DNA from 2 places in the Burkholderia singularis genome. Region 2 is predicted to be linked to the other one. Evidence: predicted binding sites of a transcription regulator. Region 2 holds the regulator's gene; the other holds the start of a gene.

Region 1 (15,609 bases), 1.0 Mb from region 2:
GCTATGGCGCGGTCGAGTTGAGTACGATCTTCAGCGCGCTGCTGCTGAATGCGATTCTCGGCTTCGTGTTGCTGTGGATCGCGTGCCACGCGTACAACTGGGTTGCGTCACGTTTCGGCGGCATCGAGATCGTGCTGTCGGACGCGCCGGAAGAGGCATAAGCACCGTGCGCGCGCCGGCCGAGGCCGATCCCGCGCAAGCGCCGTTCGGCGCACGGCCGTCTGCCGAAGCGCTCGCCGCGCGCGAGCGCCGCGCACTGGCCGGCCATCCGCTGTATTTGCACAACATCTCGTCGTTCGTCGGCCGGCGCGGCCTGTTGCTCGACGATTGGCATGTGCGGCCGGTACAGCGCGGCGCGCGAGCGCATACCGCACGCCGCCGAGCCAGCCACCGGCGGTAAACCGGCCCGGCCACCCAAAAAAAACGGGGCGCACGCAGCGCCCCGTTTTTCATCCGGCCACGCCGGGGCGACGTATCCGCCCCGCGCATCTCCGCTTCAGCTCTCGTCCGCTTCCACGCCGTCGCTGCCCAGCAAACCGCTCGAAACGTCGCCCGGCAACGCCTCGACCTGCTTGAGCTTGCGGTTCATCACACGCGTGCGCTGCTCGGCCGCCTCGATCGAGCGCGTGACCGACTCGAGCTGGGACTTGGTCCGCGCGAGCACGTCGCCAAACTTGCCGAACTCGGTCTTCACCGCGCCGAGCACCTGCCAGACTTCGCTCGAACGCTTCTCGATCGCCAACGTGCGGAAGCCCATTTGCAGGCTGTTGAGCAACGCGGTCAACGTCGTCGGCCCCGCGACAGTCACCCGGTAATCGCGTTGCAGCAGATCGGTGAGCCCAGGACGGCGCAGAATTTCCGCATAGAGCCCTTCGGTCGGCAGGAACAGCAGCGCGAAATCGGTCGTGTGCGGCGGCGCGACGTATTTCTCCGCAATCGTGCGCGCTTCGGTGCGCACCCGTGCTTCGAGCGCGCGCGCGGCTTCGTCGACGGCCGCCGTATCCGCACGCTCCTGCGCGTCGATCAGGCGCTCGTAATCCTCACGCGGAAACTTCGCGTCGATCGGCAGCCATACCGGCTGCGCGTCGCTTCCCGCGCCCGCATCGGAGCGCCCAGGCAGCCGGATCGCGAATTCGACGCGCTCGTTGCTCTTCGGCACCGTCGCGACGTTCTTCGCGTACTGGTCGGGCGTGAGCATCTGCTCGAGCAATGCCTCGAGCTGCACTTCGCCCCAGGTGCCGCGCGTCTTCACGTTCGTCAGCACCTTCTTCAGATCGCCGACGCCCGCGGCGAGCGTTTGCATCTCGCCGAGCCCGCGATGCACCTGCTCGAGCCGGTCGGACACGAGCTTGAACGATTCGCCAAGGCGCTGCTCGAGCGTCGCATGCAGTTTCTCGTCGACCGTGCGGCGCATCTCGTCGAGCTTCGCGGCGTTGTTTGCTTCGATTTCCTTCAAGCGCGTCTCGAGCGTTGCGCGCACCTCGCCGAGACGGCGATCGTTCGCGTCGCTCAGATGCTTCAGTTGCTGATTGAGCGTGTCGCCGAACGCCTTGAGCGCGACGCCCTGCTCTTCGCGCGCGAGCTGCGACTGGCGCGCGAGCGCGTCGCGCATCGCGTCGAACTGCTGCGCGTTGCCGGAGACGAGCTTCGCGAGCTGCTGCGCGAATCCGTCGATCTGATTGTTCTGCACGGTCGCAACGCTCGTGAGCTGCGCGGCAAGCGTCTGCTGCAATTGCGAAAAACTGCCGGACAGCTCGGTGCGCGAGCCGCGCGCGCTGTCGGCGATCTGCGTGCGCAGTTCGCGCTCGACACGCTCGAACGCGTGCGCATGCCGGTCGTTCGCATCGTCGATCTGCTCGACGATGCGGGCGAGATCGTCGCCGCGCGCGGCACCGCGCGACGACGCGAACAGCACGACGAGCGAGACCACGAGCGCCGCCGCCAACACAACGACGACGGCAAGCCACAATGTATCGGTCATAGAAAAAACACCCAGGTCGTCAACAGGAAGATCGGCACGAGAATCGCGCACGACCAGCCGAGATAGGCAAAGAAGCTCGGCATCCGAATCCCGCGCGATTCCGCGATCGCCTTCACCATGAAGTTCGGCGCGTTGCCGATATAGCTGTTCGCGCCCATGAACACCGCGCCCGCCGAGATCGCCGCGAGCGTCGTCGCGCCCGCTGTCATCAGCGTCTGCGCGTCGCCGCCGGCGAGATTGAAGAACACGAGATAGGTCGGCGCGTTATCGAGAAACGACGACAACAGGCCGGTTGCCCAGAAGTACATCGCGTCGACCGGTTTGCCGTCGGCGCCCGTCACGAGATGGACGATCGGCGCGAACACGCCGTCGGCGCCCGCGCGCAGGATCAGGATCACCGGCGCGATCGTCACGAAAATACCGGCGAACAGCTTCGCCACCTCCTCGATCGGCGCCCAATTGAACGCGTTGCCTTCGCGCGCCGAGCGCGGCGTGACGGCGAGCGACACGAGCGCGACGGCGGCGAGCGCGACGTCGCGCACCGCGTTTTGCAGCGCGACGTGCGCGCCAAAGACGTCGAACGTGACACCCGGCTTCCAAAGACCGCTCATCAGCACAAGCGCGATCACCACGCCGAGCAGCACGAAATTCAGCTTGCCTTCGATCGAGATGCCGTGCGAATCCGGCGTCGGATCGAGAAACGGATTGTTTTCCTCGCCGCCCTTGCGGTAGTAGTACGTATCGAGCACGTAGAAAAGCACGAGCAGGATGCCGCAGATGAACAGCATCGGCAGCGCGAGATGCACGGTCGTCCAGAAGAAATCGACACCGTTCAGGAAGCCGAGGAAAAGCGGCGGATCGCCGAGCGGCGACAGCGAGCCGCCCGCGTTCGCGACGAGGAAGATAAAGAACACCACCACATGCACGACGTGCTTGCGGTTGTCGTTCGCACGCAGAAGCGGCCGGATCAGCAGCATCGCGGCGCCCGTCGTCCCCATCACGCTCGCGAGCACGGTGCCGAGCGCGAGCATGCCGGTATTGAGCTTCGGCGTGCCGTGCAAATTGCCGCGCACGCAGATGCCGCCCGCGACCGTATAGAGCGCGCCCAGCAGCACGATGAACGGAATGTATTCGTCGAACAGCGCGTGCACCAGCGTACCGAGCGCGGCGAGCGCGCCGAATGTCGCGGCAAACGGAATCAGAAACGCAATCGCCCAAGCCGCGGCGATCTTGCCGAAATGGTGATGCCAGAACACGGGCGCGATCAGCGGAAACAGCGCGATCGACAGCAGGATGCCGGCGAACGGAATCGCCCAGAACGCGGAAAGCGCGGCTGCGTCGAGCGTGGCGGCCGATGCGGGCGCGGCGGTCGCGCCGAGCATGCCTGCCAGCGTCATGCCTGCCCAGGCGGCATGTCGTTTCATGTCAAGTCCTCTTGAAGTGCGAATGGATAACGCAGCCGTCGCGATACATCGTGCGGCGCTCGCGTGAGCGCGACGGCCTAAGCGTGCCGGCCCCAGTCGGCCGCCCGATGCCGACGGCGCGAGACGGCGGCTCCCTCTGAAGTTCGTCGCACGCGCACCGCGGCAAACGAACGAAATGGACAACCGCGGCACACACGCCGCGCAGCGCCGCAAGGGGTAAGCAGCCGCATCGAGCCGCGACGCTCGATCGACGAAACGGTCGACCGGATCACCGCCGGGAACGGCGCGCGGCGCGGCGGGCCGCACATGCGCAGGCCGCGCGGCACACTGCGCGACGAAGCGTGCAAGGACGACGCAACGGGCAGCCCATGTGCGATGCGATGCGACGCGTAGCGTGACGATGACCTTCGATACCCGCCCGATTATAACGGCCGAATCTGCGCGAACAGGCTTGTGCCCGCGCGCAAAACCACCCGGAATGCTTTCGTGCGGCACGCCTTCGTGCGTCGCGCCGCGCTAATTCCCCCCGCCTTCATCGCTCGGCGGTGCGATCCCGAACACTTGACGCAGATAGGCGAGATACGCTTTGTCGTCGCACATGTTCTTGCCCGGCGAATCGGACAGCTTCGCGACCGGCTGACCATTGCAACGCACCATCTTGATGACGATCTGCAGCGGGTTGTAGCCGAGATCGTTCGTCAGGTTCGTGCCGACGCCGAATGCGAGCTTGCAGCGGCCGCGGAACCGTTCGTACAACTGCATGACTTTCGGAATATCGAGCGCGTCGGAAAACACCAGTACCTTCGTGCGCGGATCGCAGCGGTTCGCCTCGTAGTGCCGGATGAGCCGCTCTCCCCACTCGAACGGATCGCCCGAATCGTGGCGCGCGCCGTCGAAAAGCTTGCAGAAGTACATATCGAAGTCGCGCAGAAACGCGTCCATCCCGTAGACGTCCGACAGCGCGATCCCCAGATCGCCGCGATATTCCTTCGCCCACATCTCGAAGCCGTAGATCTGCGAATCGCGCAGCCGCGGGCCCAGCGCCTGGCACGCCTGCAAATACTCGTGCGCCATCGTGCCGAGCGGCGTGAGCCCGTGCTTCATCGCGTAATAGACGTTGCTCGTGCCGGCGAACTGCGGGCCGAGCCCGTTGCGCAGCGTGAGCGCGACCTCCTCGTGCCAGACCTTCGAGAAGCGCCGGCGCGTGCCGTAGTCGGCGATCTTGCAGTCGGCGAACTCGGGCTTCGCGCCGAGCAGCTTGATCTTCTCGCGCAGCCGCTCGCGCCCTTCGCGGTAATCCGGCTCGCGCTGCGTGTTGCGGAAGTAGACTTCGTTGACGATCGCGAGCACCGGAATCTCGAACAGGATCGTATGCAGCCAGGGCCCGCGAATCTCGATGTCGATCTCGCCGTTGCCCTTTGGCGAGGGCGACACGTCGATGTACTTCTCGTTCAAATGGAAAAGCTCGAGAAAATCGACGAAATCGCTCTTCACGAAACGCAGCCGGCGCAGATAGTCAAGCTCGGGCTGCGTGAAGCGCAATCGGCAGAGCGCGCGGATCTCGTCGCGAATCTCGTCGACATAGGGCACGAGGTCCGCGCCCGGCGTGCGGCATTTGAACCGGTACTCGACAATCGCCGCCGGAAAATGATGCAGGACGACCTGCATCATCGTGAACTTGTACAGATCGGTATCGAGCAGCGAAGTGATGATCATGTGTCGAGGCGGCCAAAATCGAGACGAGGTTCGCACGCGGGCGCGCAGCGCGCCCGTCTTCCCGTTCAATGTTACCCGAATGCGCGCCGCAGCCTCTGCGGCGCGCCCCGATCCGCCATAAACTAATCACGAAACGGTATAAGCCGGAACGGGCGGTGCGCGATGCGGGTTTGACGCATCAGTTACAATGCCGGTTTTGGCGCGCCGCGCCTTCCCCCGTACATACAGATACCCCGCCGCAGGAGCGTTTTGAATGACCCACGTTGTGACCGAAGCGTGCATCAAGTGCAAATACACGGATTGCGTCGATGTGTGCCCCGTGGACTGTTTCCGTGAAGGTCCGAATTTTCTCGCGATCGATCCGGACGAGTGCATCGACTGCGCGGTGTGCGTCGCCGAATGCCCGACCAATGCGATCTATGCGGAAGAGGACGTGCCGGGCGACCAGCAAAAGTTCACTCAGCTGAACGCCGAACTCGCGAAGCTCTGGCCGTCGATCACGAAAACGAAGCCCGCCCCCGCCGACGCCGACGAGTGGAAAGACGTCCAGGATAAGCTGCACCTGCTCGAGCGCTGATCGCACGCGTGCCGATCCGGTACCGGTTTGCGGCGCCGATGTGCAAAAACGATCGTCAAAGTATTGACACGGATGTAGTTAGCCAATAGAATCTCGTTTCTCTGCTGTTTGTTCCCCGATAGCTCAGTCGGTAGAGCGCCGGACTGTTAATCCGTAGGTCCCTGGTTCGAGCCCAGGTCGGGGAGCCAAGAATTGCAAAGGCCCGTGCAAGCGGGCTTTTTCATGGCCGCCTCGTCTTCCTGCTTTTGCTGGCGCGGGTGTCAAACATGCCGAACCGTTTTATTCCCCGATAGCTCAGTCGGTAGAGCGCCGGACTGTTAATCCGTAGGTCCCTGGTTCGAGCCCAGGTCGGGGAGCCAAACATAGAAGGCCCATCGCGCGCGACGGGCCTTTTTGCTTTTCCGCGCTTTTGTCCCACCGCGCACCTTCGCGCCGACGGCAGCATGCTAGAGTCGTGCTCTCTTCTCGACACGTCCCTGGTTCGCCGCCGATGAAAAACCGCTATTTCGCCGCTCTCTGCGCCTGTGCCGCCCTCTTCTCGCTCAACGCGCCGGCCGCGCGCGGCGAGGAAGTCGCAAGCGTCAACACCAACTTCCGCCTGACCGGCTCCGACCGCGTCGTGGTCGAAGCGTACGACGATCCGCTCGTCGCGGGCGTCACGTGCTACGTGTCGCGCGCGCGCACGGGCGGCATCAAGGGCAGCCTCGGCCTTGCCGAAGATCCGACCGAAACGTCGATCGCATGCCGGCAAGTCGGCCCGATCAAGTTCAGCGAGCCGCTCAGACAGCAAACCGACGTGTTCAGCGAGCGGATGTCGCTGATCTTCAAGACGCTGCACGTCGTGCGTGTCGTCGACAAGAAGCGCAACACGCTTGTCTATCTGACCTACAGCGACCGGATCGCCACCGGCAGCCCGAAGAACAGCGTGAGCGCCGTGCCGGTGCCCGCCGACACGCCGATCCCGACCAGGTAAGCGCACGTTTCGCGAAAGTCTCGCCGTGACGCGCGCCGGGCACACGCCGCGCGCCCGCGCGAACAAGTGCGCTATTGGCATACACCGCTGCTGCCGGACGCGGATTTCGTCGCGGCCGCTTACCGCGATCACGCGTTCGCGCCGCATTGGCACGATGCATACACGGCTCCCGTCATCGAGGCGGGTGCCGAGCGTCACCTGAACGTCCGGTTGCGACGCGCCCGCCCGTCGCGCGAAACCTGGCCGGCCTCAAGTTCCCGCGCGCAGCGCCGTTAAAAAGATGCACACCCGTGCCGCGCGCTACCCCGCCAACGCAGCCCGCTAGGCGGGACGGCCGCCCCAATCGTCCCGCCCGTTTCCGCCAAGCCTGAGCGGCCCGTGCGCCGCGGCCGCGCATGAGCACAAGCGCCGTCAGACCGACTGCATCGAGCACCGAGACTACCTATGGGCCAGATCACCCTGTCGCTGAAAGAAGACACCATCGCGTCGCTGCGCAAGGACTACGACGCGTTCGTGCGCGTGTCGCTGAAACTCGACCCGCATTTCGCGACGCCATCGTTCGAGGATTTTCTGCGCGCGAAGCTGCTCGACAGCATGGTGCCGCTCACCGAGCATGCCGTACAGCGGCTGCTGCAAGGCGGTCAGTACGCGTGGGCAAAGCGCACACTCGACAAGGAATTTCCGGATGTCGTCGCCATCCTGATCCGGCAGGCGGGCGAATTCGGTTTCGGTTTCGCGTCGCGCTCGGAATGGACGCCCGACGAACTCGCCCAAGCGTGCCGCAACTGGGCAGCGGCGATCGTCTCCGGCGCGCAAGGCGATGCCGCGCTCGTCGATCCGCTCGCCGCGCAGATCAACGCAGCCGTCACCGACATTCAGATACTCGAGGAGCGGATGCAAACACCCGCGTGGCGGCTCGCCGAATCGCTGCGGCAGCGCGTATACGAGGCCAAGCTCGCCTGCGAGATGAGCGTCGGCAGCGCGGCGCGCGAAAAGCTCGGCGAATTGCGTGCCCTGCTGCGGCTCGGCATTTCGCACGGTTCGTTCCAGAAGCAGGAGGCGCAGCAGATGATGGAGTATCTGCGGCTTTTGAAGCCTGAAATCTTCATGGAAGAACCTCATGACGTCTTTGCGCGGCTCGCCGCGTGGCTGCGCGGCGTATTCACGCCTGCGCAGGCGACGGCACGCGGTGCGCAGCCGCCTGGGCAGCGGCGCCAGTCATAAAAAGAACGCACGGAAAGCGGCCGACGCGAACGCAGCCGGACTGACATCGTCCAGGCAGGTTCGAGCGCCCGAATGCCGATCATCCTGACGGACGATGGCCAGCCCGGCACCTGCGCGGCTGGCTGCGCCACGCAGAAATCGGACTGGCCATCGGTTGGCGGTCCGGCTCGTCTCGAGCGAATCCGGACGCACGGTTGCGAACCGGTGTTCGGCGATCAAGCAGCTCCGGGGCAAGCCGCCCGCACCGCACCGGAACGCAAATTACTCGCCCGCGCCGGCCTTCGCGCTGCCGTTGACGGACAGCGAGCCGTTTGCCGCTCCCGCGGTGCCGTTCGCAACCCCGCTGGTTGCGCCGCCGAGCGTGGCCGTCGCGCCGTTCACCGCGCCGCCGACGGCATTGCCGGTCGCATTCGCCGCACCGTTGACGGCGCCGCCCGCCACGCCCGTTGCCGCCTTCACGGTATCGCCGGTCGCGTTCGTCGCGCCTTCGACCGCGCCGCGCGCCGTCGACTTCGCATCGGCGCCGAGTTCCGCCGCCTCGTCAGCCTTCGCCTTCGCATGGCTCTTCGCATGCGCCACATGCTTCTTCGCGGAGTGCTTCGCGGCATTCGCCGCGGCTTGCGGCGAAGCCGCCGACAGATCGCCGCTCGCGCCAAGCTGTGCGTTCACGCCGGCCTTCTGGCCGAGCACTTCGGCCGACGCGCCTGTCGAACCCTGCGTGGACACGCCTGCCGTCTGTGCGAAAGCGGAGGTCGCCAACGCCGCCGCAGCAGCACCGATCAGCATCATACGAAACTTGGACATTGCCATTCTCCTCAAGATAAGTCGTCGAAGCGACGGACGCGGACGGTCCGTCACAACCGGCTTGCCGCAACATGCGCGGCAAGTGGATGTACAGACCGGACGGTTTCGAGCGCAGTTCGCCGTTCTCGCCAACTGTTACCCACCGTTTCATTTGCTGACGACTTCGATACACTCCTTTACACACGCGCTCCCGCAACTGCCGCGCGCCGTCGGCACACGGCCGCTCACCGCGCACTTCGCTTATGATGCGCAACCGCGCCGCGCCGCGCGCATGCGTTCCTTCCGTCTCATTGCCATGCCCAATCTCGATTTCACGCTGACCGGCGAATTCGTCGAACTCCACAATCTGCTCAAGCTCACCGGACTCGCGGACAGCGGCGGCTCGGCGAAGATGCTCGTCGCGTCGGGCGCCGTCAAAGTCGACGGCGCCATCGAGCTGCGCAAGACCTGCAAGATCCGCGCGGGTCAGGCGGTGCTCGTCGGCGATACGCGCATCGCCGTGCATGGCGCGCCGTAGCCGCGCTTGCCCACGCCGGCCGCATGGCCATCGGCAGCCGTAATCGACAGCGAATGCCGAAACCCGTAAGCTGATCGTTTCCCAAAAATAAGCATTGCGCAGGCAAAACGCCGGCGCAAACGCGTCCCATGCCCTCTTCCGGTTTCACACGAGCGGCCACCGCGCCGCCTAAGCTATCGCACCATGCCGCGGACACGGCGCGCCTCGCCGCGCCGCTCGCGATCGCCCAGCTTGCGCAGATGGCGATGAGCGTCACCGACACCGTGCTGCTCGGCTCGCTCGGCCCCGACGCGCTCGCCGCCGGCGGCCTGGGCGCGAACTTCTTCTTCGTCGTCGTCACGCTGCTGCAAGGCGTGCTGACGTCGGTCAGCGTGAGCGTCGCGCACGCGCGCGGCGCGCAGGCCGAGCACCGCGTGCCGCATATCTACTGGACGGGCTTCGCGCTGTCGCTCGTGCTCACGGTGCCGGCGTTCGCGTTGCTATCGTTCGCCGAGCCGCTGCTGCGCGCGTTCGGCGAGCCGCCCACGCTCGCGCGCAACGTCGGCGAATATGCGGCCGTGCTGCGCTTCGCCGCACCCGGCAGCCTGATCGGCGTCGGGCTGATGCGCTCGTTTCTGCCGGCGATCGGCGCCGCGCGGCGGCTGCTGTGGGTATCGGTCGCGAGCGTCGGCGTCAACGCATTCCTCAACTACGGCCTGATCCACGGCGCATTCGGATTGCCGAAGCTCGGCTTTCTCGGCTCCGCGGCCGCGACGACCATCACGATCTGGCTTAGCGCAATCGCACTCGTCACGCTGCTGCACGGACAGCCGACATTCAAGCATTTCGTCGCCGTGTCGCGGCCGCGGCTGCCGCTGATGGGCGAGCTGTTCGGCATCGGCTGGCCGGTCGCGATCACCTACGGCGTCGAATCGACGCTGTTTCTCGCCACCGGCCTGAGTGTCGGCGTGCTCGGCGAGGCATCACTCGCCGCGCATCAAATCGCGCTCAACGTCGCATCGGTGGCATTCATGGTGCCGCTCGCCATCGGGCAGGCGGCGAACGTTCGCGTCGGCTACTGGGCGGGCGCAGGCGCGGCCGTCGCCGCGCGGCACGCGGGCTTCGTCGCGCTCGGGCTCGGCATTGCGTTCATGTCGCTATCGGGGCTCGTGCTCATCGTCGCACCGCATGCGATCGTCGGTCTTTACTTGAAACTCGACGATCCGGCCAACGCGCACACGGTCGCACTTGCGACGTCGCTGCTCGGCATCGCCGCCGTGTTCCAGATCGTCGACGGGATGCAGACGGTCGGTTCGGGCTGTCTGCGCGGCCTGAAAGACACGCGCGTGCCGATGCTCGCCGCGGCGCTCGGCTATTGGGGCATCGGTTTTCCGACCGGCTACTGGTTCGCGTTCCATGCGGGGCTCGGCGCGCGCGGGCTGTGGTGGGGGCTGGCGGCCGGCCTGGCGAGCGTCGCCGTGCTGATGACCTGGCGCTTCCATCGCAAGAGCGCGGCACTCGGCGCGCACGGATAAGCGTATCGGGCGCTCGGGAGGCCGCCGTCGACGAGGGCCACCCTGGGCGTGCGCGGGTTGGGAAGCACGTTGACACGGAAGCCGTCCCATGCCGCTTGATCGGCTCGCTGGCCGCTTGCCGCGGCGATGCGTTTGGCCTGGCCGCGCGCATTGCGAATCGCGACACCGGTGGCAAGATGTCGTGCCGAAGCGGCGTGGCGCCGCTTCGCACGCGCCAGCCAATCGTTCCTTCGCTGGCAACGCGGCTTGGCGAATTTCCCGCCGTTTTCCGCCCCGCGCTGCCGATTCCCGGCCTCTCCTAATCTATCCGGCGGCTCCCGCCCGCTTTCCACCGTTTGTTCCGCGCATCGCGCCCGCGTCGCTGCTCGCCGGGCAATCCCATCCGCTTCGCATCGCGGCACAAAACCACACACGGCGCTATGCTTGCCGATTGAACCCGCCGTCGCGAGAACGGCGCCCGTCCCCGCCAACCTGTGCCGCGTGCGTCGCGGCGTTCCCGTGACCTAAAGGAGCCATCATGACCGAAGCAGTACGGATCGAACGCGATACGTTCGGAGAAATCGCAGTGCCGGCCACCCGTCTATGGGGGGCGCAAACGCAGCGCTCGCTGCAAAACTTCAAGATCTCGACCGAAAAGCAATCGCCCGAGCTGATCCACGCGCTCGCACTGATCAAGCGCGCGGCGGCGGCCGTCAACCTCGAACTCGGCGTGCTGCCGGACGACAAGGCGCGCGCGATCATCGCCGCCGCCGACGAGATCATCGCGGGCCAGCACCCCGACGAGTTCCCGCTCGCGGTCTGGCAAACGGGCTCGGGCACGCAGACCAACATGAACTTGAACGAAGTGATCGCGAACCGCGCGAGCGAATTGCTCGGCGCGCAGCGCGGCGAAAATCGCAACGTGCATCCGAACGACGACGTCAATCGCGGCCAATCGTCGAACGACGTGTTTCCGACCGCGATGCACGTCGCCGCGGCGCGCGCGATCGTCGCGCATCTGCTGCCCGCGCTGCGCACGCTGCGCGCGACGCTCGACGCGAAAGCGCACGCGTTCGCCGACATCGTGAAGATCGGCCGCACGCACCTGCAGGACGCGACGCCGCTCACGCTCGGCCAGGAGTTCTCAGGCTACGTCGCGCAGCTCGATCAGGGCATTCGCCATGTCGAATCGGCGCTGCCGCACCTGTACCAACTCGCGCAAGGCGGCACCGCGGTCGGCACCGGATTGAACGCGCATCCGCAGTTCGCCGCGCGCGTCGCGGCCGAGATCGGCCGGCTGACCGGGTTGCCGTTCGAAAGCGCGCCGAACAAATTCGAGGTGATGGCGGCGGCCGATGCGCTCGTGTTCGCGCATGGCGCGCTGAAAACCGTTGCGGCGAGCCTGATGAAGATCGCAAACGATGTGCGCTGGCTCGCGAGCGGGCCGCGCTGCGGGTTCGGCGAACTTTCGATCCCGGAAAACGAGCCGGGCAGCTCGATCATGCCGGGCAAGGTCAATCCGACCCAGTCCGAAGCCGTGACGATGCTGTGCTGCCAGGTATTCGGCAACGACGTCGCGGTGAACTTCGGCGGCGCAAGCGGCAATTTCGAGCTGAACGTGTTCCGGCCGATGATCGCGCACAACGTGCTGCAATCGGTGCGGCTGCTCGCGGATGGCGCGCAAAGCTTCAACGATCATTGCGCGATCGGCATCGAGCCGAACCTCGCGCGCATCGGCACGCTGCTGAACGAATCGCTGATGCTCGTGACGGCGCTCAATCCGCATATCGGCTACGACAAGTCGGCGCAGATCGCGAAGAAGGCGCACAAGGACGGCACGACGCTCAAGGCCGCGGCGCTTGCGCTCGGCTTCGTCACCGAAGCGCAGTTCGACGAATGGGTGCGCCCGGAGCAGATGGTCGGCAAGCATTGACGACGCGCACGCACGCCGCGAACAGTTCGATGGGGCGCGGCGATACGGCGGCACACGGCGGCTGGCCGTGTCAGGGGAACGGTCTGAGCGGATCGAACGACGCGATAGCCACCGACGAGATGGCATCGCTCGAAGCCTGAGGCTTGCGCGTCGCCAGCCGCACAGCCCGCCCTGGCGCGCATTCCGCCCCCTGAAGCGCGCCGCATCGCGTGCTCAGCCGCGCGCTTCAGGGGGCGGAGTGCGCGCGCATGATCGACCCACACGGGCAACGCCATCGCGCCACGCCCGCGGGCATCCGCCCGTCACACCGTCCCTTTCGCGACTTCCTCGGGCTTGAGTTCGACGATCTTGTCGAGCGCGTCCTTCACGTCCATCGCGTACTGCGCGAGGCGCTTCTGCTCGTCGGTAGCGGGCACGAACGGCGGCACCGGCACCGGATTGCCGTTCTCGTCGACCGCGACGAACACGACGAGGCAATCAGTGGTCTGGCGCAGCACGCCGCCCTTCGGGTCGCCGGCGTGCACCGACACATGAATGTGCATGCTGGTGCGCCCCGTCGCCACGACGCGCGCCTTCAATTCCACCAGATTGCCGACGAGGATCGGCCGCTGAAACCGGATGTTGCCGACGCTCACCGTCACGCAATAACGGCTCGACCAGATCGCCGCGCATGCATAGGCGGTCTCGTCGATCCATTTCATCAGCGCGCCGCCATGCACCTTGCCGCCGAAATTGACGGACGTCGGCTCGGCAAGAAAGCGGAAAACGGTTTCGGTGCGATCAACAGGCGCGGTGGGGGTAGCTGGCATCTCGGCGGGCTCCAGTATTGCGGCAATGCAAAAAGACGCGTCGATTATACTGCGCCGCGACATAAAGCCGCAGCCGGCGAGCCGCGCCGCCACGGGTCCGCATGGCGTCCATCGGGCGGCGCGCGGCCGCCGGTTGCGCCGCCGACGCAGGGCATGCCGTCGAAACCGCACGGCCGAGCCGCCTCATCGCCCCCGCAGCCTCAATTGCGAATCGTCACGCCACGGTCGATCGTGCCGTACATTTCGATGCTCCCGGTTCCGGCGCCCGTATTGGCGCCCCCTTGCGCGCAGCCCGCGCAGACGGCTGCGATCAGCAGGATCGGCGCAAGAATCTTGATTGAACGAAGCATGGTCGAGCGTGCGGCGCGCAAGGGCCGCGCGCCGTCTAGTCAGCGGATTGTTGCATTTTACGCGCGCCCCGCCCGCGCCGCGCATTCGATATTTCATCCAATCCGGAAACATCGGAGCCGCCAACCGTCTACACTCCCAACCGCCCCCCTTCGCCCGTCAGGATCGCCCATGCCCGCCTCCGACCACCACGCATCCCTCCCCGGCCTGAACCGTATCGGCGCGCTGCTCGCCGACCCCGGACGCACCGCGATGCTGTGGGCGCTGATGGACGGCAGCGCACGCCCGGCGGGCGAGTTGACGTTGATCGCCGGGCTCTCGCCTTCCGCGGCGAGCGCGCACCTCGCGCGGCTCACCGACAGCGGCCTGCTGGCGCTCGACGTGCGCGGCCGGCACCGCTACTACCGGATCGCCTCGCCCGACGTCGCCGCGGCCATCGAGGCGCTGGCGAACGTCGCGCAGGCGGCGGCGCAGCAGCGTCCGGCGCCGCGCGCCGCGCGCACCGTGCCGCTCGACATGCGCTACGCCCGCACCTGCTACGACCACATGGCGGGCGAGCTCGCGGTGCAGGTGTTCGACGCATTGAGCGCGCGCAGTTGGCTGACTGCCGAAAACGGCACGATCGACGTGACGGCAACGGGCGCCGCGCAATTTGCGCAATGGGGTATCGACATCGTCAGCGAGCGCGCGAAGCGCCGCCGTTTCGCATGCACGTGCGCCGACTGGAGCGAGCGGCGCCCTCACCTCGGCGGCGCGCTCGGCGCGGCGCTGCTCGGCTGCTTTCACCAGCACGGCTGGATCGAGCAGACGGGCAAGCCGCGCGTGCTGCGCGTGACACCGGCCGGCCAGCGCGCATTCGATGCATGGCTTACCCGCCGATGACGCGGGCTTTCATCGCTCTGACGAAACGGGCGGCGCGGACAACTCTTGTTACATGCGCATCAAATTGCATAACAAAAGACCGGCATTGAAACATGCGTAGCGAATAGAGTGGACTCATACGGCGCGTGCCACGCCGGACATAACAGAGACCACACGACCATGTCAGCCGCCTGCGCTTTGCCCAATCTGCCCCGCATCGCACGCTACACGATTGCCGCGGCGGCCGCGCTCGCCGCGTGGCAGCCGGCTTTCGCACAAACCTTCGACGCGCGTGCCGCGGCGGCAGCCGCCGCGCAGCAACCGGACGGCGATCCGCCCAGCCGCGTCGCGCGGCTCAATTATTTGTCCGGTGCCGTCACGACAGAGCCCGCGGGCGCGAGCGACTGGTCGTACGCGGCCGTCAACCGTCCGCTGACGACGGGCGACCAGTTGTGGAACGATGCGGGCGCGCGCTCGGAGTTGCACATCGGTTCGAGCGCGGTGCGCCTGGGGCAGTCGACGAGCCTGTCGATCCTCAATCTCGACGATACGAACGCGCAGCTCAAGGTGCCGCTCGGCACGCTGTCGACGCACGTGCGCGACTTGGCGCCCGGCACGTCGTATGAGATCGACACGCCGAATCTCGCGCTCGCCGTCGGCTCGCCCGGCGACTATCGCGTCGATGTCGCGCCCGACGGCGCGAGCACGGCCGTCACCGTGCGACGCGGCAGCGCGACCGTCTATGGCGACAATACGCAGATGCCGGTATCGGCCGGCCAACGCGTCGTCTTCACGGGCACCGCGCTGCAAGTGGCGGACACCGCCGCCGCACCGCCGCCCGACAGCCTCGACGAATGGGCGGCGAGCCGCGATGCGGCCGAGGAGCGCTCGGTGTCGGCACGTTACGTGTCGCGCGACATTCCCGGTTATCAGGATCTGGACGCGAACG
Region 2 (15,609 bases):
TCGATTTGCGCGAGCGTCTGGTTCGTGAACGAGTTCGACATCACGAATGACGGGTGGCCCGTCGCGCAGCCGAGGTTCACGAGACGGCCTTCGGCCAGCAGGATCACGCGCTTGCCGTCCGGGAAGATGATGTGGTCGACCTGCGGCTTAATGTTTTCCCACTGGTACTGACGAGTCGACGCGACGTCGATTTCCGAATCGAAGTGACCGATGTTGCAGACGATCGCGTTATGGCGCATCGCCTTCATGTGATCGTGGTTGATCACGTGATAGTTGCCGGTCGCCGTCACGAAGATGTCGGCCTTGTCGGCCGCGTATTCCATCGTCACGACGCGGTAGCCTTCCATCGCCGCCTGCAGCGCGCAGATCGGATCGATCTCGGTGACCCAAACGGTGGCGCCCAGGCCGCGCAGCGACTGCGCGCAGCCCTTGCCGACGTCGCCGTAGCCCGCGACGAGCGCGATCTTGCCCGCGATCATCACGTCGGTCGCGCGCTTGATGCCGTCGACGAGCGATTCGCGGCAGCCGTACAGATTGTCGAACTTCGATTTCGTCACCGAGTCGTTCACATTGAACGCCGGGAACGGCAGACGGCCGTCCTTTTCCATCTGGTACAGGCGATGCACGCCCGTCGTGGTCTCTTCGGTCACGCCCTTGATGTGCGCGAGGCGCTTCGAGTACCACGTGCCGTCGATGTCGAGATGGCGCGCGATCGCCTTGTAGAGCGCGACTTCCTCCTCGTTGGTGGGCTTCGCGATCGCCGAGCGGTCCTTCTCTGCTTTCGCGCCGAGGATCAGCAGCAACGTGGCATCGCCGCCGTCGTCGAGAATCATGTTCGCGAACTCGCCGTTCGGCCATTCGAAGATGCGGTGCGTGAATTCCCAGTATTCGTCGAGCGATTCGCCCTTGAACGCGAACACCGGCGTGCCCGATTCGGCGATCGCGGCGGCCGCGTGATCCTGCGTCGAGAAAATGTTGCACGATGCCCAGCGGACTTCGGCGCCCAGCGCCTTCAGCGTTTCGATCAGCACGCCCGTTTGGATCGTCATGTGCAGCGAGCCGGCGATGCGCGCGCCCTTCAGCGGCTGCTGCGCCTTGTATTCGTCGCGGATCTGCACGAGGCCGGGCATTTCGGTCTCGGCGATGTTCAGCTCCTTGCGGCCCCAGCCGGCAAGCGAGATATCGGCGACGACGTAATCCTGTGCGGAATGGGAATCGATGACAGCGGCGTTCATCACGCCCTCCTTTCTAAAAAAGTTCTAGAAAATTGTGACGTGAGCGCCGTTCAAGTAAGCGGCCGGCAATGACGATGCCAAACCGCCTGGTTGACCGTTTCCGAGCCTGGCGGGCCGTGCCCGTCGCAACGCTCCTCGGAAACAGGAAAGGATTGTAGCAAATCGAGATGGATTTTTCCGCCGCGCGCGGCAAGCGCGCGCGAAGACCGGCCGCTCAGCCTTCGGCGGCCACCCACGCCTGCTCGCGCAGCTTCGCTCTGAGCCGCGCGACCGCCTGGCTATGCAACTGGCACACGCGCGACTCGCTGACCTCCAGCACCGCGCCGATCTCGCGCAGATTCAGCCCGCGCTCGTAGTACAGCGACATCAGCAGCTTCTCGCGCTCCGGCAGATTGTCGATCGCATCGACGAGCGCGCCGCGCAAATGATCGTCGAGCAGCGCGGCGAGCGGATCGGCGTGATCGGCACGATAGCGGTCGAGGAACGGTTCGTCGTCGGCGCAGCGGTCGAAATCCTCGTAGTAGATGAGCTGGCTGCCGTGCAGATCCTGCAGCATCGCCTGATACTCGGCGAGCGGCATCTGCAGGTGCGCGGCGATTTCGGTTTCGTGTGCCGCCCGCCCAAGCCGCTGCTCGACCTGATGCACCGCCTGCTCGACCTCGCGCGACGTCTTGCGCAGACTGCGCGGCAGCCAATCGTTGCTGCGCAGCTCGTCGAGCATCGCGCCTCGGATGCGCTGCGTGGCGTAAGTTTCAAACTGCGCGCCCTGATCTTCCTTGTAGCGGCCCGCCGCGTCGAGCAGGCCGATCATTCCGGCCTGAATCAGGTCGTCGAGATCCACGCTCGCCGGCATTTTCGCGACGAGCTGCAATCCGAGACGCCGCACGAGCGGCGCATATTGCGTCAGCACTTCGTCTTGGGAAATCTTTCCTTGAGCGTTGTACATCGTGGCCTCTGTTCGTCGTGGCATTCGTGGCGTTCAGGCGGCCCGCGCCGCGCCGTGCCCGAGCGCCGGATTGCCCGTGCGGCCGCGCCCCGCGCCCGGTGTGGCGCGCATCGGCCAATACAGCAGATCGGCGGCGATGCGCCGGTAGTCGCGCGCGGCGGCGGCCGACGGAAACGCATCGACGACGGTGCGCGCAAGCGAACGGGCGCGCTCGATCAGCGGATCGGCGGCAACGCACCCGGCATCCGCGAGCGACACCTGCAAATAGCGGCCCGCGACGCCCGCGAGGTTTTCGTAGGCGGCCCGCGCGTCGGCGGCGCTGTGCACGTGGTTGATCAGTACGCGGAATTGCGCAAATGCGTGCGCGTAATGCAGCCGCTTCATCCGCGCGTAAGCTTCGGTGATCGCCGATGCCGATACGCGCGTGACGACGATCACGTCATGCGCGTCGCGCGCGAGCATCGACAGCGCGCCGTCCGCATCGGGCTGCGCGTCGATCAGCACGACGTCGGCGGCGCCGTCGGCGAGCGCATCGCGCTGTGCGCCGCTGTAGCCGTCGCGCGCCAGCCGCGATGCCGCGCAGACCGAAAACCCGAGTTCGTGCCGCACCGGCTCGCCGTCGCGCAACCACGAGCCGCACAGCGTTGCCGCGATCGAGCGGACGTTCGCGCGCTCGTCGACGACGAGCACGTCCTTGCCGAGCGCGGCGAGCGCAGCGGCAAGGTTCGCGACCGCCGACGTGCAGCCGATGCCAGACGGCCCGCCCGTCACCACGACGAGCCGCGCGCCGCGCTGCGCGAGCAGGCGCCGCAGCCCCTCGGCCTGGTCGGCGATCCGCTTATCCAAAGCGGACCTCATGCGGCTCGGCGCCGGCGCGCGCGCTCAACGCGCTCAACATCGCCGGCAGGTCGTCGTCGCCGGGCACGAACGGCGAATCGTCGCGCGGTGCGCAGAATGCGCTCTTCAGCAGGAATTTTTTCGTCGCGACATACAGGTTCTCCGGCACCTTCTGGCCAGTCGATACGTAATGCACCGGCAGCTTGTAGCGGATCACCGTGTCGAGCGCGCCGCCCAGGTTGCTTGCCTCGTCGAGCTTCGTCAGGATGCAGCCGGCGAGATCCGGCGCGGCGGCATCAGGCCGGCCGGCCGCGCGGCGGTAAGCGTGAACGACTTCGTTGAGCGTATCGCCGTGACTCGTCGCGTTGAGCAGCAGCAGGCGCTGCACCGGCGTATCCGCGCCGTGCAGCATCGCGATCTGGTCGGATACCGCGCGGTCGCGCTGGCTCATGCCGATCGTATCGATCAGCACCATGTGCTTGTTGCGCAACTCCGCGAGCGCGAGCTGCAGATCGCCGCCGTCCTTCACCGCATGCACCGGCACGCCGAGAATCCGGCCGAAGATCCGCAGTTGTTCGTGGCCGCCGATCCGGTAGCTGTCGGTCGTCAGCAGGGCGACCTTGCTCGCGCCGAAGCGCATCACGCAACGCGCGGCGAGCTTCGCGGTGGTGGTCGTCTTGCCGACGCCCGTCGGCCCCATCAGCGCGAATACGCCGCCGCGTTCCATCAGCGCATCCTCGCTGTCGAGCACCGGCAGGTTCGCCGCGAGCACCGATTGCGCCCAGTCGGTCGCCGCGTCGAGCGTGCCGAGGCTGCCGCCTTCCGGCAGATGGTCGACGACGGTGCGTGCGAGCTGCGCGGAGAACCCCGCCGCGATGAGCCGCTTGGTCAGCGCGCCGTGCACCGGGCTGCGGCGCTGGCGCTCGTTCCATGCAAGGCCCGCGAACTGTTCGTCCATTCGCTCGCGCAGCGAACCGAGCGCCTGCATCACGGTATCGTTGACGACGCGCTCGAGCCGCGCGTTCACCGCATCCGCGACGCTGAGCGCCGTATCGTGCGGCTCGTGCAGGCCGGCTGGCTTCGATTTCGGCACGGACGCACCGGCCGCGGCCGGCATCCGGCGCGCGACGTTGCGCACGATGTCGCGCGCCCAGACGGGCGGCTCGCCCGCCGACGCAAGCGATTCACGCGACGCGGCGGCGCCTGTCGTCGCTGCGCGCGGGCCTGTGCCCGTGCTGGACGGCTTCTCGTGCTTGGCCAGCTGTTGCGTCAGCCGCTTCGCGTGCTCGACGAGCCACGGTGCCGGTTCGGACGGCGCGGCGGCGGGCGCGGCGGCCGCTGCGGGCGGGGTGTCGGCGACGGCTTGGCCGTCGTTGGCAAGCGAGGCATCGGCGGCCAGTCGGCCACGGACGGCAAATCGCGCGTCGGCAGCAGGCCGTTCGCCGGTTGCAGACCGGCTATCCGCAACGCCGCGGCCATCGGCAACCAATCGGCCATCGGCTGCGAATCGGTCGTCGGCTGCCGAGCACGCATTCGCGACGGGGCTGCCGTCGCTTGTCGCGCCGTCCGCAGCGGCAGACTGGAACGCGTGCGCGCCGATTCCTGCGGCGATGTCGGTTATCGCATCGGCCGACAGGTCGGCGCTCGCGCCGAACACCGATGAAAACACGTCCGGCAGCCCGCCCGTCGCATACGGATTCGAATTCGCCGCGATGCGCGGCGCCGACGCAGCCGCCGCGCCCAGCCCCGGCAGTGCGGCAGCCGAGGCCGACATCGCAAAAGGCGCGGCGCTTCCCGACGCCGCCTGCAATGCCGCCGGCGCGCCGGACACAGGCGCCGGGCCCGCCGTCTGCACGGGCCGCGGCCCCGCCGCGCGCACGCGCGCCTGCTGCTGCGCCTGCGCGCCGCCGTGTGCCTCGTCGCCAGCGGGACGGCGCGCCGAAATTTCCGCGAGTTCGTCGGCGGGCACCGCGACGATCTCGACGCGGCCGTCTTCGAGCGTCTTGTTGGACAACACCGCGGCGTCGGCGCCCATCGCCTCGCGCACGAGGCGCAGCGCATCGCGGCTCGTCGGACCAATGAATTTGCGAATGTTCAAGCGCTACTCCCGATGACGTTCATGACCTTGATCGCGCGCGTGTCCGGCACTTCGGCGTAGGACAGCACCTTCAATTGCGGCAGGCTGCGCCGCAGAAAGCGCGCGAGCATCGCGCGCAGCGCGTGCTGGACCAGCAGCACGGGCGGCAGCCCCATGTTCTGCTGGCGCAGCATCGCGTCCTGCGTGCCAACGAGCAACGTGTGCGCGAGCCCCGGCTCGAGGCCCGGATTCGGGCCGGTCGCGAGCGCCTGCGACAGCACGCGCTCGAGATTGGCGTCGAGCCCCATCACCTGCATCTCGCCCGAGCCTGGATACCATTGCTGCGTGATCGCGCGGCCAAGCGCGAGCCGTACCGCGGCGGTGAGGTCGTAGGGATCGGTGAGGCGGCCGGCCTGCTCGGACAATGCCTCGATGATCGTGCGCATGTCGCGGATCGGCACACCTTCGTCGAGCAGGTTTTGCAGCACTTTTTGCAACGTCGTCAGCGACACCGTCTTCGGCACCAGATCCTCGACGAGCGACGGCGCGTCGCGCCCGGTGCGCTCGATGAGCGCCTGCACTTCCTGCCGGCCAAGCAGCTCGGCCGCGTGCTGGACGACGAGGTGATTCAGGTGCGTGGCGACGACCGTGCTCGCGTCGACGACCGTATAGCCGTACACCTGCGCCTGCTCGCGCAGCGACGTATCGATCCACACGGCAGGCAGGCCGAACGCCGGGTCCTGCGTCGGCGCGCCGGGCAGCGCGGCCGTCACCTGCCCCGGATTGATCGCGAGCCACTGCCCCGGATACGCTTCGCCAACGCCGACCTCGACGCCCTTCAACGCGATCCGGTATGCGTTCGGCCGCAGTTCGAGGTTGTCGCGGATATGGATGACGGGCGGCAAGAAGCCGATTTCCTGAGCGAATTTCTTGCGGATGCTCTTGATGCGCTTGAGCAGCTCGCCGTCGCCATGCTTGTCGACGAGCGGAATCAGCCGGTAACCGACCTCCAGCCCGAGCGGGTCGATCAACGTCACGTCCTCCCAGCTCGCTTCGTGGCTGTCGGCCGGCAGCGCGGCGGGCGGGGCGATGTCGGCGATCGCGCCGGCCGCGCGCTTCGCGGCTTCGCGCCGGGCCATGGTCCGCGCGAGTGCGAGCGCGCCGCCGCCGAGCAGCAGGAATGCGGCATGCGGCATGTTCGGAATCAGCCCCATCAGCACGATGATCGAGCCGGTGATCGCGAGCACGCGCGGGTTGGTGAAAAGTTGCGTCGTGAGTTGCGTGCCGATGTCCTGGTCGGTCGCGACGCGCGACACGATCACGCCCGCCGCGGTCGAGATCACGAGCGACGGAATCTGCGCGACGAGGCCGTCGCCGATCGTCAGCAGCGTGTAGTTCTTGCCCGCCGCCGCGAAGCTCATGTCGTGCTGGGCGATTCCGACGATGAGCCCGCCGATCACGTTGATCGCCATGATGATGAGGCCCGCGATCGCATCGCCGCGCACGAACTTCGACGCGCCGTCCATCGAGCCGTAGAACTCCGCCTCCTGCGCCACCGCCTGACGGCGCTTTTTCGCCTGCTCCTCGTTGACGAGGCCGGCATTCAGATCGGCGTCGATCGCCATCTGCTTGCCGGGCATCGCGTCGAGCGTGAAACGTGCGGACACCTCGGCGATCCGCCCCGCGCCTTTCGTGATCACCATGAAGTTGATGATCATCAGGATCACGAACACGACAATGCCGACCGCGAAGTTGCCGCCGACGAGAAAATGGCCGAACGCCTCGATCACCTGGCCGGCCGCGTCCGGGCCGGTGTGACCCTCGAGCAGCACGATGCGCGTCGACGCGACGTTCAGCGACAGCCTGAGCAGCGTCGAGAACAGCAGCACGCTCGGAAATGCCGCGAAATCGAGCGGTTTCATCGTGTACATGCTGACGAGCAGCACCATCACCGACAGCGCGATATTGAACGTGAACAGCAGATCGAGCAGCAGCGGCGGCAGCGGCAGGATCATCATCGCGAGGATCATGCAGATGAGCACCGGACCCGCGAGCGCGCGCAGGTTCGTACCCGCGAGTAGCTGCGGACGCTTCGAGAGGAAAGTGGCCGGCGTGCTCATGCCGCGCCTGCGGCGTCGCCGTCGCGACGGTTGCGGTTTTCCCGGCCTGCGTGGCTTTCATCGCCGGCCATACGGCGCATGCCGCGCCCATGATCGCCGCCCGCGCCGCCGAGCGCATCTTCGGCCTCCTCGCGCTCGTCTTCGGACGCCACGCGCGCGCCCTTGTCGAGTTCGGCGGGCACGTCGAGATCGACCGGCATCGCGGGCGCCTCGCCGCCTTGTGCATGAAAGCGCTTCAGTTGATACACCCACGCAAGCACTTCCGCGACGGCCGCATAGAGCGCGCCCGGAATCTCGCGTTCGAGTTCGACGTGGTGATAGAGCGCACGCGCGAGCGGCGGCGCTTCGAGCAGCGGCACGCGGTGCTCGGCCGCCAGCTCGCGAATCCGCGCGGCGACGAGATTCACGCCTTTCGCGACCACCTTCGGCGCGCGCATCTCGCCATCCGTGTATTTGAGCGCGACCGCGAAATGCGTCGGGTTCGTGACCACGACGTCGGCCGTCGGCACGTTCGCCATCATCCGGCGGCGCGCCAGCGCGCGCTGCTGCTGACGGATTCGCCCCTTCACATGCGGATCGCCCTCGTTTTCGCGATGCTCGCGCTTCACCTCTTCCTTCGTCATCCGCAACTTTTTGTCGTGCTGCCAAAGTTGGTACGGCACATCGAGGCCCGCGACGACGAGCATCCCCGCAACCGTCATCCCGCAGCACACGGCGACGAGGTGCAGCGCGTCGGCCAGCGCCTGCACGAGCGGCTGCGACACGAGACCGAGCAGATCGTCTTTCGCACGCCAGATCGCGACACCGCCGATCACGCCGACAACGAGCGTTTTCGCGATCGCCATTCCAAGCTGGATCAGGCCGCGCATCGAAAAAATGCGGCCGAGGCCCGCCAGCGGATTCAGCCGTTCGAGCTTCGGCTCGAAGGTCTTCGTCGATATCAGCCAGCCGCCGAGCGCGAGCGGCGCGGCGAGCGCGGCGATGCCCGTCAACGCGAGCACCGGCGCAAGCGCGTACAGCCCTTCGGCGCCCGCGCGGCCGGCATCGGCAAGCATGCGGCTGGTGTCGAACGCGCGGGCGCGGTCGAACGAGAATGCCGCCGCGAGCATCGTGCACAGGTGCGCGCCGATCGGCGCCGCGAGCAGCCACGCGCCGTAAAAGCCCGCCGACAGCAGCGCGAACGACGCCAGCTCGCGCGAACGCGCGACCTGCCCTTCGTCGCGCGCTTTCTCGCGGCGTTTCGGGGTGGCGGCTTCTGTCCGGTCGAGATCGCTGTCCTCTGCCACGCGGGCCTCCATGCGGGCGCGGCGGGCTGCCGCTTGCCAGTGACGACGATTATTCCCGCGCGCGTCAATCGGCGATCGGTCGAGCAAAGCAGGGAAACGGGGGTATTTCTCCGGATCGGGAAAACGGGCGCGGCGGCATGCAATCGACGAAATGTGCCGGCGCTAATCCGGCCGACGGGGCGCCACGCTCGGCGGATCGGTCCGGCAGACCGGCGCTACCGGCATGCATCCCTGGGTGGGCGATCGACGGGGCGTGCGGCGAGAGGGGCGGAGCGCATGCGCGATGGGCGGCGTCCCGCGGATTGCGCGCGGCAAACGCAGGGCGGTATGGGCAACGCCGCGTGATCGGCGAGCCTGTTGGTCTAGAGATGAGGCGCGAGACGGCACGCGTCCGGCGGCATGTTCGGACTACACCCGGCACAACGCAGAGCGATATGAACAACGCTGCGCGTTCGGCGGCCCCGTGTCTGACTACACGAGATGCACACGCCCGGCGGCATGCTCGACGAGCTTGGCGGAGTGAACGGACAGATGGGACGGACCGGTTAAGCCGACGGGTTGGGCGTGCGGGTCAAGCCGGCAGACGAAACAGGCTGGCGGCATGAAACGCCGCTCGCTCAGCGCCGTTGCCGAACACACGGCCGCGCGATAGCGTCCTGGCGCCCGGGCATGCCGCCGCTGGCGGCCGCCCGGCCCGCTCAGCCGCCCGCCGCCCGTTGCAGCGCGGCAAGATCGATTTTCTTCATCTGCATCAGCGCTTGCATCGCGCGCGCCGCGCGTTCGGGATCGGCATCCGCAACGAGCGCCGGCAACTGCTCCGGCACGATCTGCCACGACAGGCCGAAGCGATCCTTGAGCCAGCCGCATTGCTGCGCGCGTGCATCGCCGCCTTCGGACAGCTTGTCCCAGTAGTAATCGATTTCGTCCTGCGTCGCGCAGTTGACGACGAACGACACGGCCGGATTGAACTGAAACACCGGTCCGCCATTGAGCGCGACGAAGTCTTGGCCGTCCAGCTCGAAGGCAACCGTCATCACGGCGCCTTCCTCCTGGTTGGACACCCGCGCGCTGGCTTTGTCATACCGGGCGACGCGCGTGATTCGCGCGTTGTCGAACACGGATATGTAGAACGTCACCGCTTCCTCGGCATTGCGGTCGAACCACAGGAAGGGTGTGATGCGCCGCACGGACGCGGTCATGGCGCTTCTCCTCGTCGAGACAACTTAACGATGATAGGCGCTGGCCGCGCGGATTCCGTGCTGCGCCGCAAAAAGGGCGCGGTCGCGCCCTTTTTGCCGTGAGCGCGAGTCGTCCGCCCGCCGGCGCTACCCGGCGGGCGCGCCAAGTCACGACGCGAACGCGATGAACGGTGCCGCGCCGCCGTTGCTGCGCAGATCCATGCCGAAATACAGCGTCTTGCCGAAGAAATGCGGCAGGCCGAAGTCGAGTGTCTGCGCCCCGCCGAACGGCCCGCCGAGATTCGCGATCGCGTAGGTGCTCGCGCCGAACAGCGCGTTCGCGTTATCGATCAAGATCGGCAACGACGCTTGCGCGCCATTCAGTCCGGTGACGGTCGCCGTAATCGCCGTCAGCCTCGACGGGCAATAGAACGACACGTTGTTGCTGCAAGTCGGCAACGAGACGGCGGCGCTGCTGGTGGTGTCGAAGAAGTATGCATTCGAGCCCGAATCGAAGAACACCGTGCTGACCATGCGTCCGAGCAGCGTGCCCGTCAGGTCGCCCGACGTCGTCGACGTGAACACCGCCGCGTTGGACGGCAGCGCATTGTTCGCCTGCGTATTGATGCCGAACGTCAGCGTGCCGGAGGCGACGCCGTTTGCGGGCGTGGTGAACGCGACGCTCACACCGTTGTTGTCGGTCGCGAAGCGCGGCACCGGATTGGCGACCTGCTGCGACAGCGGCACCGCCGCAGGCTGGCAGCTCGAATTGCCGCCCGCGCACTCGTAGTAATTGCTGTAGAGCGGCGAAGCCGCGCAGTTCGCGCCGCAGTCGTAAGGCGCGGGCCCGATCCCGAGAATACCGTTCGCGCCGAGATCCGCGACCGTGTTGGACGACGGGTTGCCGTTCGAACACGAGTTCGGCACGCCGGCCGAACCAAGATCGCCGATGATTTGGATCGGCAAACCGCTTGCCTGCTCGCCGGCGATCTTCACGTCGGCGGTGCGCACCGTGCCCCACGTGTAGCTCGTCACGAACTGGCCGCACTCCGCGAGCGCGCCGCCATTGCTGCCGGCGGACACGGGCAGGCTGCCGAGCACGCCCGTGGCGGCCGAGCCGATGAGCCGCAGCCCGTATGACGCGGTGTCGACGAGCACGTTGTCGATCGTCTGGCAAGCCGACGTGCCGGGCGCGCAAACGGTCACGCTGACGGTTGGCATGTTGACGACGTTCGCCACGCCCCTACCGACGGTGATTGCCGCCTGATTCGATGCGAGCGGCGTGCCGCCGCCTGCCGAGCCGCCGCCCGTCGGGTTGGTCGCGCCGCCGTTCGAACCGGACGAACCGCTCGAGCCGGACGAACCCGACGAATTAGACGAGCCGCTCGACGCCGACGTATTCGAGTTGCCGCTATCGCCGCCGCCGCACCCGGCAACGAGCACGGCCGTGGCCGCCGCGATGCCGAACGCGCCGAGCCAGCGAGTCAGAATGTGATTGAAGCGCAAGATTCGTCCTCCGTCGCGATCATTGGATGTCGTTGGCGGAGAAACCCGCCGGCAACGACTGCGGCAGCCAAGCTTGGCCGGAGAACGCACCCATGTGGCCGCCCGTGTGGACGACGAGCCCGCTCGTTTCGATCGTGGCCGGCGCGCGCGGCCCGCGCGCGTCGCGCGACGCCTTCACGCCCGCCTGGTACTGCGGGAAATAGCTGCCGAGCAGATCGGAGAGGTTCGGCACGACGGGCCCGCGCCACGACAGCGCGAACACGGTGCCCGCCGTCGACACGTACTCGCGCACGACCGTGCCCGAGCCGAACGTGGTTTCCCGCACCGCGTAGCCGGCCTGAGCCGACGCCGCCGCCGAGCCTCCCGCCGCGCGGGTACTGCGCTGCAACGTGTGCACTTTCGCGGCCGAGTCGGCAGCGGGCGGCGTGATCGGCGCGCCGCCGAGCGCCGCATGAGCGGGCAATGCTGCAACGAGCCATGCGCCCGTGAAACCGGCCGCTATCGCGGCGAGCCGGCTTGATCGATTCAATCTCAACAATCTGCCTCTCCTCACATCCAGATCTTCGTCGTGAGCGCACGGCACGGTGGCCCGCGTCCGCCGCCTCGGCCATTATCGACAATTGAAATGAAAATAAAAGTTCGCAAGACCCCACGAACGAGGAGAGTAGTATGCCTGCCAATCGGGGCCGAATTCTACCGGCAGCAATCTCGATAATTGTTTTTTATTACGAACCGATACCGCCGGCCCTCCGGTCAAAAACCGAGGCTCGCGAGCAAATCGTCAACTTGCGCCTGGTCTTGAACGACGTCCGTCTTGCCTTCCGGGTTGATCTGCGGGCCGTTCAGCAGCGAATCCGGCGTCCCCGGCGCGCCCGCCTGTTCGGCGGCAAGCGCGGCTGCCGTCGCGGCAAACTGCTCTCGCCGCTGCGGCGCGATGTTCTCGACCAGCACGCTCAGCAATTGCTGCTCGATCAAGTAGACCATCTCCATGATCTTCTTGATGACCTGACCGGTCAGATCCTGGAAGTCCTGCGCGAGCATGATCTCGAGGAGTTGCGCGTTGGTCGCGCCGGTCGCCTGCGGCAGCGCGCGCAGGAAGGCGCGGGTGTCGTCCATCAGGACGCGCACTTCCGCGCGCTCGATCGGCGTCTCGTACCACCTCGCCCAGCGCGCATCGAGCGCCGCCGCTTCCTCCTGCAGACGCGCCTGCACCGGTTTCGCGATCTCGATCGCGGTGAGCACCCGCTCGGCCGCCTGCTCGGTCATCGCGACGACGTAGCGCAGCCGGTCGCGCGCGTCGGGCACCGCTTCCGCCGCCTGCGCGACGTGCTTGTCGAGTCCAAGCTCGCGCATCGAATCGCGCAGGGTGCGCGTCACCTGGCCGACGCGCGCGAGGATGCGGTCGCTCGCCAGATCAGCCGCCTCAATCGAGCCGGTGGATCCGGCCGCTTCTGTCATGTCGGCCGGCTGGCCGTGCGCACCGCCGACGGCGGGCGCCGCATGGGTCGGCTCGTTCACGTCAGCTCCCCGCCTTCGCCAGCTTTTCCAGGATCTTGTTGAGCTTCTCGTCGAGCGTCGCCGCGGTGAACGGCTTCACGACGTAGCCGCTCGCGCCCGCCTGCGCGGCCGCAATGATGTTCTCCTTCTTCGATTCGGCCGTCACCATCAGCACCGGCAGATGCGCGAGCGACGCATCCGCGCGAATCTCCTTGAGCATCGCGAGGCCGTCGAGATTCGGCATGTTCCAATCGGAGATCACGAAGTCGTAGCCGCCGCCGCGCAGCCGCGCGAGGCCGGCCAAGCCGTCCTCCGCCTCGTCGACGTTCGAATAGCCCAATTCTTTCAGCAGGTTGCGCACGATTCGACGCATCGTCGGAAAATCGTCCACCACCAGTATCTTCATGCTCTTGTCCATCTTCCGTTCCTTTCCAGATTCGAATTCCGTGACCGGGGTTTTGCCGTGATGCCGGTCACGCCGCCGCAGGCTCCGCCGGATCGGCGCGCCGCCCGGCGCGCTCGCGCTACACGCGCTGCACGCGCTCGCCCATCGACGCGAGGCGCGCCATGATGCGCCGGCTCAGATCGGCAAGCGGCGAGATGTCGTCGACGCCGCCCGCCGCAATCGCCTCGCGCGGCATCCCGAATACGACGCAGCTCGCCTCGTCCTGAGCGAACGTGTACGCGCCCGCCTTCCTCATCTCGGCAAGCCCGGCCGCGCCGTCGCGCCCCATTCCGGTCAGAATCACGCCGAGCGCGTTCTTGCCCGCGTGCTGCGCGGCCGAGCGGAACAGCACATCGACCGACGGCCGGTGGCGGTTGACGGGCGGCTCGTCGGACAAGTGCGCGATATAGTTCGCGCCGCTTCGCGCGAGCAGCAGGTGCGCGTGACCGGGCGCGATGTACGCATGCCCCGGCAGCACGCGCTCGCCGTGCTCCGCCTCCTTCACCGAAATCCGGCACAGCCCGTTCAGACGCTGCGCGAACGAGCGCGTGAAGCCGGGCGGCATGTGCTGCGCGATCAGCACCGCGGGCGCGTCGGGCGGCAGCGGCGTGAGTACTTCGCGGATCGCCTCGGTGCCGCCCGTCGACGCGCCGACGATGATCAGCTTCTCGGTACTGACGAGCGGGTTGTTCACGAGCGGCGCGCCGCCGGCGGGCTGCCCGGCCGAGGCCGCCGCCTGGGCCGGGCGCGTGTGTTGCCGAACGCGCGCGCGCGACGCCGCGCGTACCTTGTCGGCGAGCTTTTCCGCGTAATCGAGCATCCCGTCGCGAATGCCGACGCGCGGCTTCGTGACGAAATCCACCGCGCCCAGCTCGAGCGCGCGCAGCGTGATCTCCGAGCCGCGCTCGGTCAGCGACGACACCATGACGACCGGCATCGGCCGCAACCGCATCAGCTTCTCGAGGAAATCGAGCCCGTCCATGCGCGGCATTTCGACATCGAGCGTCAGCACGTCCGGGTTGTGCTGCTTGATCAACTCGCGCGCGACCAGCGGATCGGGCGCGGTCGCACACACCTCCATGTCCGGCTGGCCATTGATGATCTCGGTCATCAGGCTGCGGATCAGCGCCGAATCGTCGACGCACAGCACTCGGATTTTCTTTTGCACAGTGTTCAAGCCTCCTGCTTTCCCGTGACGGACTGCGGCGCAGCCCGTGTACCGAACCTTTCCATGCGCGCTGGCGCGGCCGGGTGCGGCGCGCCCGCGCCGAACAGCTCGACGCGCGCGCGCGGACCGCCGCCGTCGCGCGCGCCGCGCGCCGCGGCCGTCTCGCGGGCAAGCAGCGCCGCTTCGCGTTCGGTCACCGCGGGCATCTGCACGCGCAGCTTCTTCACCATCGCCTGGCCGGTATACGGCATGAACGCGACCTTGCGCGGATGCACGCCCTGCAGATCCTCGGCACTCAGGCGGATGCGTTCGAGCGCGAGATAACGGCGCACGAAATCGGCGTTGCGATCGCCGATGTTGATCGTCGTCATGCCGGCAAGCACCGCCGCGCCGCCGAACACCTTCGCCTCGAAGCGCTCGCGGCGCCCGCCCGCCTTGATCAGCTCGTTGATCAGCACTTCCATCGCGTAGGCCCCATAGCGCATCGATTCGGATGCGGCCGCGCCCGGGTCCGCGCCGTCGTCCGGCAGCATGAAATGATTCATCCCGCCGATCCGCGCGACGGGATCGTGCAGGCACGCGGCAACACACGATCCGAGCACGGTTACGAGCACCATGTCTTCATTGGTCGTATAGAACTCGTTCGGCAGCAGCTTCACGCCGCGCCGGCGAAAGTGCGTATCGAAATAGAGATTGGCCGCGATCGGCAGCGCGCTCATCGTGGCGCTTCCCCGCTCGGCGCCGCGCCCCGTGCAAGTTCGTAGACCGTCTGGCCGCGCAACTGAAACGCCCGCGTGACATACGAGAAGTTCTCCGAATGGCCGGCGAATAGCAGGCCGCCCGGCTTCATCAGCGGCTCGAAGCGCGCGAGCACTTGCGCTTGTGTCGGCTTGTCGAAGTAAATCATCACGTTGCGGCAAAAGATTGCGTCGAACGGTTTCGAGAAACCGTAGTCGGCATCCGTCAGGTTGAGCTGCGCGAAGCGAATCATCGCGCGCAACTCCGGGCGCACTTTCACGCGCCCGGCCTGTGCGCCCGTTCCCTTCAGAAAGAAGCGCTTGAGCCGCTCCGGCGACAAATGCCTGACCTGCTCGAACGCATAGACACCCGCTTGCGCCTTCGCGAGCACTTGCGTGTCGAGATCCGTCGCGATCACGCTTGCCGAGCGTGCGGCATGCTCGCCCAGCGCCTCGACGAGTGTCATCGCGATTGAATACGGCTCCTCGCCCGTCGACGCCGCCGAGCACCACACCGATACCGGCGGCTCGCGGCGCTTGACGAACTCCGCGAGGATCGGAAAGTGATGCGCCTCGC

What was found. The regulator FliA, encoded in region 2, starts transcription of late flagellar genes. The targets are predictions, from matches to a motif close to CTAAAGTTTNNNNNNNNNNNGCCGNTA.
Region 1: a site for FliA is predicted at 6,920-6,946, ahead of AQ611_RS06845 (DUF4088 family protein). Genes of this name have one in related genera too.

Annotation. Positions count from the first base shown of each region.
Region 1 is NZ_CP013448.1:1,483,403-1,499,011, reverse strand. Features, by position in the region: gene AQ611_RS06895 (hypothetical protein) at 1-161, shown strand, start outside; gene AQ611_RS06890 (hypothetical protein) at 167-400, shown strand; gene AQ611_RS06885 (DNA recombination protein RmuC) at 497-1,981, opposite strand; gene AQ611_RS06880 (sodium:proton antiporter) at 1,978-3,405, opposite strand; gene pncB (nicotinate phosphoribosyltransferase) at 3,922-5,121, opposite strand; gene fdxA (ferredoxin FdxA) at 5,375-5,698, shown strand; tRNA gene AQ611_RS06865 (tRNA-Asn) at 5,811-5,886, shown strand; tRNA gene AQ611_RS06860 (tRNA-Asn) at 5,982-6,057, shown strand; gene AQ611_RS06855 (CreA family protein) at 6,189-6,671, shown strand; partial or broken gene AQ611_RS26280 (AraC family transcriptional regulator) at 6,738-6,866, shown strand; gene AQ611_RS06845 (DUF4088 family protein) at 7,116-7,895, shown strand; gene AQ611_RS06840 (hypothetical protein) at 8,157-8,699, opposite strand; gene AQ611_RS06835 (RNA-binding S4 domain-containing protein) at 8,995-9,216, shown strand; gene AQ611_RS06830 (MATE family efflux transporter) at 9,345-10,730, shown strand; gene fumC (class II fumarate hydratase) at 11,248-12,642, shown strand; gene AQ611_RS06815 (acyl-CoA thioesterase) at 12,945-13,451, opposite strand; gene AQ611_RS26075 (hypothetical protein) at 13,652-13,801, opposite strand; gene AQ611_RS06810 (ArsR/SmtB family transcription factor) at 13,971-14,681, shown strand; gene AQ611_RS06805 (DUF6600 domain-containing protein) at 14,841-15,609, shown strand, end outside.
Region 2 is NZ_CP013448.1:473,231-488,839, reverse strand. Features, by position in the region: gene ahcY (adenosylhomocysteinase) at 1-1,235, opposite strand, end outside; S-adenosyl-L-homocysteine riboswitch at 1,270-1,378, opposite strand; gene AQ611_RS02215 (RNA polymerase sigma factor FliA) at 1,450-2,181, opposite strand; gene AQ611_RS02210 (MinD/ParA family ATP-binding protein) at 2,215-3,027, opposite strand; gene flhF (flagellar biosynthesis GTPase FlhF) at 3,020-5,116, opposite strand; gene flhA (flagellar biosynthesis protein FlhA) at 5,113-7,215, opposite strand; gene flhB (flagellar biosynthesis protein FlhB) at 7,212-8,501, opposite strand; gene AQ611_RS02190 (VOC family protein) at 9,200-9,700, opposite strand; gene AQ611_RS02185 (DUF3443 domain-containing protein) at 9,848-11,185, opposite strand; gene AQ611_RS02180 (DUF2844 domain-containing protein) at 11,205-11,720, opposite strand; gene cheZ (protein phosphatase CheZ) at 11,939-12,643, opposite strand; gene cheY (chemotaxis response regulator CheY) at 12,705-13,100, opposite strand; gene AQ611_RS02165 (protein-glutamate methylesterase/protein-glutamine glutaminase) at 13,207-14,295, opposite strand; gene cheD (chemoreceptor glutamine deamidase CheD) at 14,301-15,014, opposite strand; gene AQ611_RS02155 (CheR family methyltransferase) at 15,011-15,609, opposite strand, start outside.